3 regions of the Bacillus sp. GW823-FHT06A11 genome follow, and region 3 is predicted to be linked to each of the others. Evidence: riboswitches for the same ligand, from Rfam matches in the RefSeq annotation. Region 3 holds a riboswitch; each other region holds the start of a gene.

The links. A riboswitch is a leader RNA that binds a small molecule or an ion and turns the genes downstream of it on or off. The one in region 3 is predicted to bind lysine.
Region 1: another riboswitch for lysine. It lies ahead of AC1Q8L_RS17270 (amino acid permease); the one in region 3 lies ahead of AC1Q8L_RS03440 (aspartate kinase).
Region 2: another riboswitch for lysine. It lies ahead of AC1Q8L_RS07805 (amino acid permease); the one in region 3 lies ahead of AC1Q8L_RS03440 (aspartate kinase).

The regions. Positions count from the first base shown of each region.
Region 1 is NZ_JBXAHS010000003.1:595,947-598,222, reverse strand. It holds gene AC1Q8L_RS17270 (amino acid permease) at 1-1,120, opposite strand, end outside; lysine riboswitch at 1,233-1,425, opposite strand; gene AC1Q8L_RS17265 (GNAT family N-acetyltransferase) at 1,746-2,195, shown strand; gene AC1Q8L_RS17260 (sulfite exporter TauE/SafE family protein) at 2,232-2,276, opposite strand, start outside.
Region 2 is NZ_JBXAHS010000001.1:1,550,650-1,552,925, forward strand. It holds gene AC1Q8L_RS07795 (DUF3626 domain-containing protein) at 1-249, opposite strand, end outside; partial or broken gene AC1Q8L_RS07800 (glutamate racemase) at 362-601, opposite strand; lysine riboswitch at 711-892, shown strand; gene AC1Q8L_RS07805 (amino acid permease) at 1,040-2,276, shown strand, end outside.
Region 3 is NZ_JBXAHS010000001.1:720,230-722,505, forward strand. It holds partial or broken gene AC1Q8L_RS03430 (DUF4166 domain-containing protein) at 1-243, opposite strand, end outside; partial or broken gene AC1Q8L_RS03435 (hypothetical protein) at 186-464, opposite strand; lysine riboswitch at 658-844, shown strand; gene AC1Q8L_RS03440 (aspartate kinase) at 1,047-2,276, shown strand.

The sequences.
Region 1 (2,276 bases), on a different contig from region 3:
CAACACCATCACCGAATAAAGAAGCAATGAAAGCAATACTCCCAACAATTGACGTTACGATTAACGCGTTAACAGGTACACCGCGGCTATCTAATTTACCAAGAAACTTTGGTGCTTTTCCTTGGCGAGCTAAATCCCAAAGCATACGAGTTGATGCATACATACCAGAGTTACCAGCAGATAGTACAGCAGTTAAAATAACAGCGTTCATAACAGAAGCAGCAAAGGCAACGCCCGCTTTTTCAAAAATAAGTGTAAACGGACTTACTGTAACATCACTTGCAGCAAGGCTTTCAGTTGTATAAGGAATTAATAAACCGATAACGAGAATCGCAAGGATATAGAATAAAAGAATACGCCAAAAGATTGAACGAATTGCTTTTGGGATATTACGTTCTGGATCAGACGTTTCACCAGCAGCTACTCCTAATAGTTCAGTTCCTTGGAATGAGAAACCAGCTGCCATAAACACACCGATAATTGCCATGATACCGCCGTTAAATGGTGCATCTGCAACAGTGAAGTTTTTAAATCCAACCGTTTCACCGCCCATAATTCCAAAAATCATCATGAAACCAACAATTAAAAAGATAATAATCGTAACTACTTTAATAAGTGCGAACCAATATTCAGATTCACCAAACCCTTTAACAGATAAGTAGTTTAAAAGGAAAATAATAGCTAAACATAATCCGCTCCAAATAAGAGAAGGGGTATCTGGGAACCAAAATTTCATAATTAATGTTACGGCTGCAAGTTCAGCAGCAATCGTAATTGCCCAGTTATACCAATAGTTCCATCCAAGTGCAAAGCCAAGTGATGGATCAACAAATTTTGTTGCATACGTGCTAAAAGATCCAGTAACAGGCATGTAAGCTGCAAGTTCAGCTAAGCTTGTCATTAAAAAATAAACCATAATTCCAATTGCGGCGTATGCGATTAGTGCACCGCCAGGACCAGCTGAATGGATTACACCACCGCTGGCAAGAAATAGTCCGGTACCGATTGTACCACCGAGAGAAATCATCGTAAGGTGACGCGATTTTAATCCGCGTTTTAATTCACCTTGTCCTTGTGTAGTTTCTGTTTTAGAGGTAGATTGATTTGTTGCGCTATTCATGTTCAACACTCCTTTTCTTGTAGGTTAGGAAGGAGCGGGGGAGAAAAATACAAAAAACCGCCAAAGGAATTTGGCGGAACGTTTCACAAATAACCACCCCATCATACCCTTCCGTTAAGATAGCACCCCACGTTTACACGGTAATTTTGTAAACGTGACAGTTCTGTTCCTTTCGGAGACAGCCCCAGCTCATATTTCCAGAGAAGAAATATAAACTTCGGCAACTTTTCCTTTCAAACGGAGTCAGTGACATTCTCTGTGTCTCGTCCGTTTTACTATTAAAAGTCGCAACCTCTACCTCATCGGATTGATGAGGATTTATATATTGCTAAGATTTTTAATATATGGCAATTGTAATGAGTTTCTGAATATATTGCAAGGAATTTTGTTAGGAAAAGTCAAAAAATATCGGTTATTGTATAGGAAACGCTTGCAAAACTCCACCCGAGCCTACTATTATGTAGCAATAAGCAAAGAAAAAATTGTTATACAAATGTTTCGCAAAAAATATTGAAAAACCCTCTAAATTAAAAGAAAATTCAGAAAAATATAATTCGACATTCATAATAAAGTCATATTATTTGTTATAATTAGAGTAATGTTTAAGTAAAAAGGGGAAATCAAAATGAAATTAGAAACAGAAAGGCTCTATATAGTGCCGTGTACAGAAGAGAGAGTTCAAGTTGCTAACGAGCAAGGATACAATAGCGGTCCGCATATTGTAGGGCATGTAAAGAATGTAAAACAAGATGCAGCTATATTACCATGGGGCGCGTGGTATGTTCTTCGGAAAGAAGATGATAGCGTTATAGGTGATATTGGGTTTAAAGGGAAACCAAACGAGAATCGAACAGTAGAAATTGGCTATGGATTTATTGAGAAATATTGGAATAAGGGCTATGCAACAGAAGCTGTAAGAGAACTAATCGATTGGGCTTTCAAAACAGGAGAGGTAGAAACAATAATTGCAGAGACACTTCTAGATAATTATAGTTCGATTCGCATTTTAGAAAAGTTACATATGAAGAGAGTAAATGCTACAGAAACGATGATTAATTGGAAAATAGAAAAATAAAAAATACCGCTCTAAATTGGGCGGTATTTTTTATAGTTATGGTAGCATTTGCTTCTGATCATTTGGATACTCAGCCGTTGA
Region 2 (2,276 bases), 830 kb from region 3:
TTTATATACTCCTTGCTCAAACAGTGCTTCAGCAACACTTTTTATACTGGAATCAAGTCTGTCTGGATGAAAGTGTAAAGCAATCCTTGCATGAGATTTTAAATTAGCGACAGCTTCTTCAAATATTTCATCTGTAATATTAGACATTTTAAGTATATGATTAATCGTTGCTTTAGCCTCACGTTTTTCGTTCTCTGCATATTTTGAAATATACTCTAAAGCAAATAATTGAGATCTTGATAATTCCATAATCCAATCTCCCCTTTAATTGAAATGACCTTAATCCTTTCAATTAAAAATGCATTTTTTCCTTCTTATGCAACTAACCTAATTTATTGAACAAAAAGTACTTTAATACAGTCTAATTACAGATACGAGCATTCTTTACGGGTAAATCCACACATTCTACAGAAATGTGATATCCTAGCCATCGCTCAGCAATATGTTCAAATGATAAAACAGATCCCGTTGTAAAAAAACGATGCTTCGGATTCAGATTGTCAGACAAAATTCCTTTGTGCTGTAAAATGGTACTTAACTCTATCGCTGTTTCTTCTGCAGAACTAATAATCGTTACATCTTCTCCTAACCCCCTTTTTAATCACAAACTCTTCCCTATAATCTGATTATTACTATATCCATTGACGTATAAAAATACATTTGTTACTCTTAAAGACGTTAATTTAATATTTAAATCCTCATTCGTATCTCGGTGAGGTAGAGGTTGCAATCATTAAGAGTATCATTTCAGGAGATGTAGTGGCATTGATGAAGGAATGAGAAAGGAATGGTTGCCGAAGTAAGTCGTGTCCACCATGCACGCTTGCTGGGTCTGCATTTAATAAGTGCAGAACTGTCACAAACGTTTCGTTTGTGGAGAGCTATCGAGAGGTATGTCGTGGGTTTCTTATAAGATAGAAAGCATGTAGCGGCAGATTACGTGCTTTTTTTGTTTTGTTTGGGACTTCTCTTCCTGACTCAGGAAGACATACATATCTCCTCGCTTGACTTGGTTATACTAACTTTGGAGGTATTTTCTATGCAACAAAAAAAATGGGGCTTTTGGGTACTAACAGCTTTCGTTGTCGGTAACATGGTTGGCGCTGGTATTTTCATGGTGCCAAGTACGTTGGCACAAACAGCAAGCCCACTCGGTGTCACTTTAGCTTGGTTAACAACAGGGTTTGGTGTTTTAATGCTAGCTCTTGTTTTCGGTAATTTAGCAATTCGTCGTCCTGATTTAACGACAGGACCACAAAGTCATGCATATGCTTTATTCTCAACACCAAAAAAGAAAAAAATGGCTGGATTCAGTATGGTATGGGGATATTGGGTTGCAAACTGGGCAAGTAACGTTGCCATCATTACATCATTTGCGGGATATTTATCACTCTTCTTCCCAATTATGAAAGATACGCGACTACTATTTTCAATCGGTTCTTTTAACATAGAAGTCGGAAAACTAATTACATTTACGATTTGTTCCATCTTACTTTGGGGAACTCATATTATATTAACAAATGGTGTAAGCGGAGCTGGAAAACTAAACTTCTTAGCAACAACAACGAAAGTAACTGGATTCCTTTTATTCATCGTCGTTACGTTATTTGCATTCGAAGCTTCTAAGTTTGGACAATGGTACACGCCGATGATTGATAAATCAGGTGTATCACATGGTCTTCTTTCACAAGTAAATTTAGCTGCTCTTACAACGCTTTGGGCGTTTATCGGAATTGAATCAGCCGTTCTTTTATCAAACCGTGCTGTTTCTCCAAAAACGGTAAAACGTGCAACAGTTGCGGGATTACTTATTACAGTTGCGATTTACTTAGGAATTACAATTTTAACAATGGGTGTACTTCACGTTGATAAATTACAAACTTCTGAACGTCCATTAGCAGATGCACTAAACGCTGCAATGGGTCATGGCGGCGGGAAACTGATGGCATTACTTGCTCTTACTTCCCTGTTCGGTTCTATCTTAGGCTGGATTTTATTAAGCTCAGAAGTACCTTATCAAGCAGCAAAAGAAGGTTTCTTCCCTTCCTTCTTCACGAAAACAAATAAAAAAGGAAGTCCAATTTACTCATTACGATTAACAAACATTATGTCGCAAGTATTCCTATTCTCAACATTATCAGGAACCATTGCGGAAGCTTATACATTCGTTATTACCGTATCGACACTGGCCTACCTCATTCCATATCTCGTTTCACCAATCTTCCAGTTAAAACTAGTCGCAACTGGTGAAACATATAAAAATGAAATGCGGGCAA
Region 3 (2,276 bases):
ACACTGTAGTGTTGCATCATAACTTTCAACAATTTTTGCTTCACCATACAAAAATTTTGGTAACGGCATTTTTCTTCCAAACATATAAAACCATTGTTTCTTTGAAGAAATATGCATTGCCCCTAACTCATCGATATGAAAATGCAGTGTAGAAACGAGTAAATGTGGTTCGCCAAAATAATCTACAATTTCATTTTCGTTTCCATCCAATTGCATAACTGCATTAAAATATCTTTTCTTATTTCACCTATTGATTCCCCTTCTCCAGCTATTTCAAACCCAAATCCAATCTTTGTTTTATACAAAAACTTCTGTGGTTCTCCTTCTTTTTTCTCTAAATACGAAATTTCAGTAAAGCGAGCATCCCACTCTGTATGTATATCTGGTTCTTGCATATATTCCCATAATTTCCCCATCGTCGTGTTCATTTTTGTCGCAACATAAATAGGCTGTTTCCTTTTCATTCTCCCCACCTCCTATGCACTATAAGTTTAATGTACATGCAATGAATTTATTTTGCTACATTTTTCACAAACTTCCTCAGAAAAAAGAAAGAATTTTTAAAATATATATAAAACACTTGATTCCCCGAAAAATTTAAATTATTATAAAACAAATGTTACCAACAACTTCATAAATCAAACACTCTCGCCTAAAACGTGAGATAGAGGTTGCAATACTTATGAGTATTCTAATGGAGACACAGAGATGTCTATGAACTTAGATGAAAGGAAGTATTGCCGAAATTGATAAATTTCTCTGCATTTATCAATTGGGGCTGTTTTCGAATAGAAACAGAACTGTCATATGTACAGACGTGTATGTATGAAGAGCTATCTACAAAAAAGAGATATCATTTTTTATGATATTCCTTTTTTGGCGGTTTTTTTATTAGCTCCGTTTTCTGTTTCCCTTTTCCTGTAACAGCACCATCCTCACTTATTTGAGATGGTGTTTTTTGTTTGTCTTTCTGGTAACTACAGGAGTATTGGGATCTATATATTTCCTAATCTATTCTTAAAAATAGACGAAAGAAGGAATTTGCAATGGAAACAATTGTTCAAAAATTTGGTGGCACTTCTGTCGGGAGCGTCGAGCGCATTCAACATGTAGCAAATTTAATTATTGAAGAATATGAACGAGGTCATAGCGTTGTCTCTGTCGTTTCAGCAATGGGAAAAAGCACGGATGAACTTGTCGCACTTGCTAACGCAATTACAGAAAATCCAAGTAAACGCGAAATGGATATACTTCTATCGACAGGAGAGCAAGTAACTATTTCATTATTAACGATGGCACTACAAGCAAAAGGGTATAACGCGATTTCATTAACAGGATGGCAAGCTGGTATTACGACAGAATCTGTACATAGTAGTGCACGGATTACTGAAATTAATACAGATCGAATTCAGTCTTATCTTACTAAAGGCACGATTGTTATTGTAGCTGGTTTCCAAGGAGTCAGTGAAGATTTTGAAATTACAACGCTTGGACGAGGCGGTTCTGATACAACTGCTGTCGCATTAGCTGCTGCACTAAACGCAAAAAAATGTGATATTTACACAGATGTGACCGGCGTATATACGACGGATCCACGAGTTGTAAAAGATGCTTATAAATTAGATGAAATTTCTTATGACGAAATGTTAGAACTTGCAAACCTCGGTGCTGGTGTATTACACCCGCGTGCTGTTGAGTTTGCTAAAAATCATAATGTCATTTTAGAAGTTCGCTCAAGTATGGAACAAGAAAACGGAACAATTGTAAAAGGAGAATGTAACATGGAACAACAATCAATCGTTAAAGGTATTGCATTTGAAGATAATATTACACGCATCACAGTGAAAGGATTAGAACAAGGTTCACTTTCAACTGTTTTCTCTACATTAGCAGCGGCACATATTAATGTAGATATCATCATTCAAAGTATTACAAATGAAGGAACTGTTCATCTCTCCTTCTCCATCCATTCTAATGATTTAAGAGAAACATTAGAAGTATTGGAACAAAATCAAGAGGCACTTCACTATGAAGCAGTAGAATATGAAAATCATTTAGCAAAAGTATCAATCGTAGGATCTGGCATGGTATCTAACCCTGGTGTCGCTGCAAATATGTTTACTACTTTAAAAGAAGAAGATATTCATATTAAAATGGTAAGTACATCAGAAATTAAAGTGTCTGTCGTTATTGACCGCCTTCATTTAGTAACAGGTGTTGAGGCACTGCATCAATCATTTATGGCGAAAATTGAGCCTTTAGTGCAAATGAGCTAA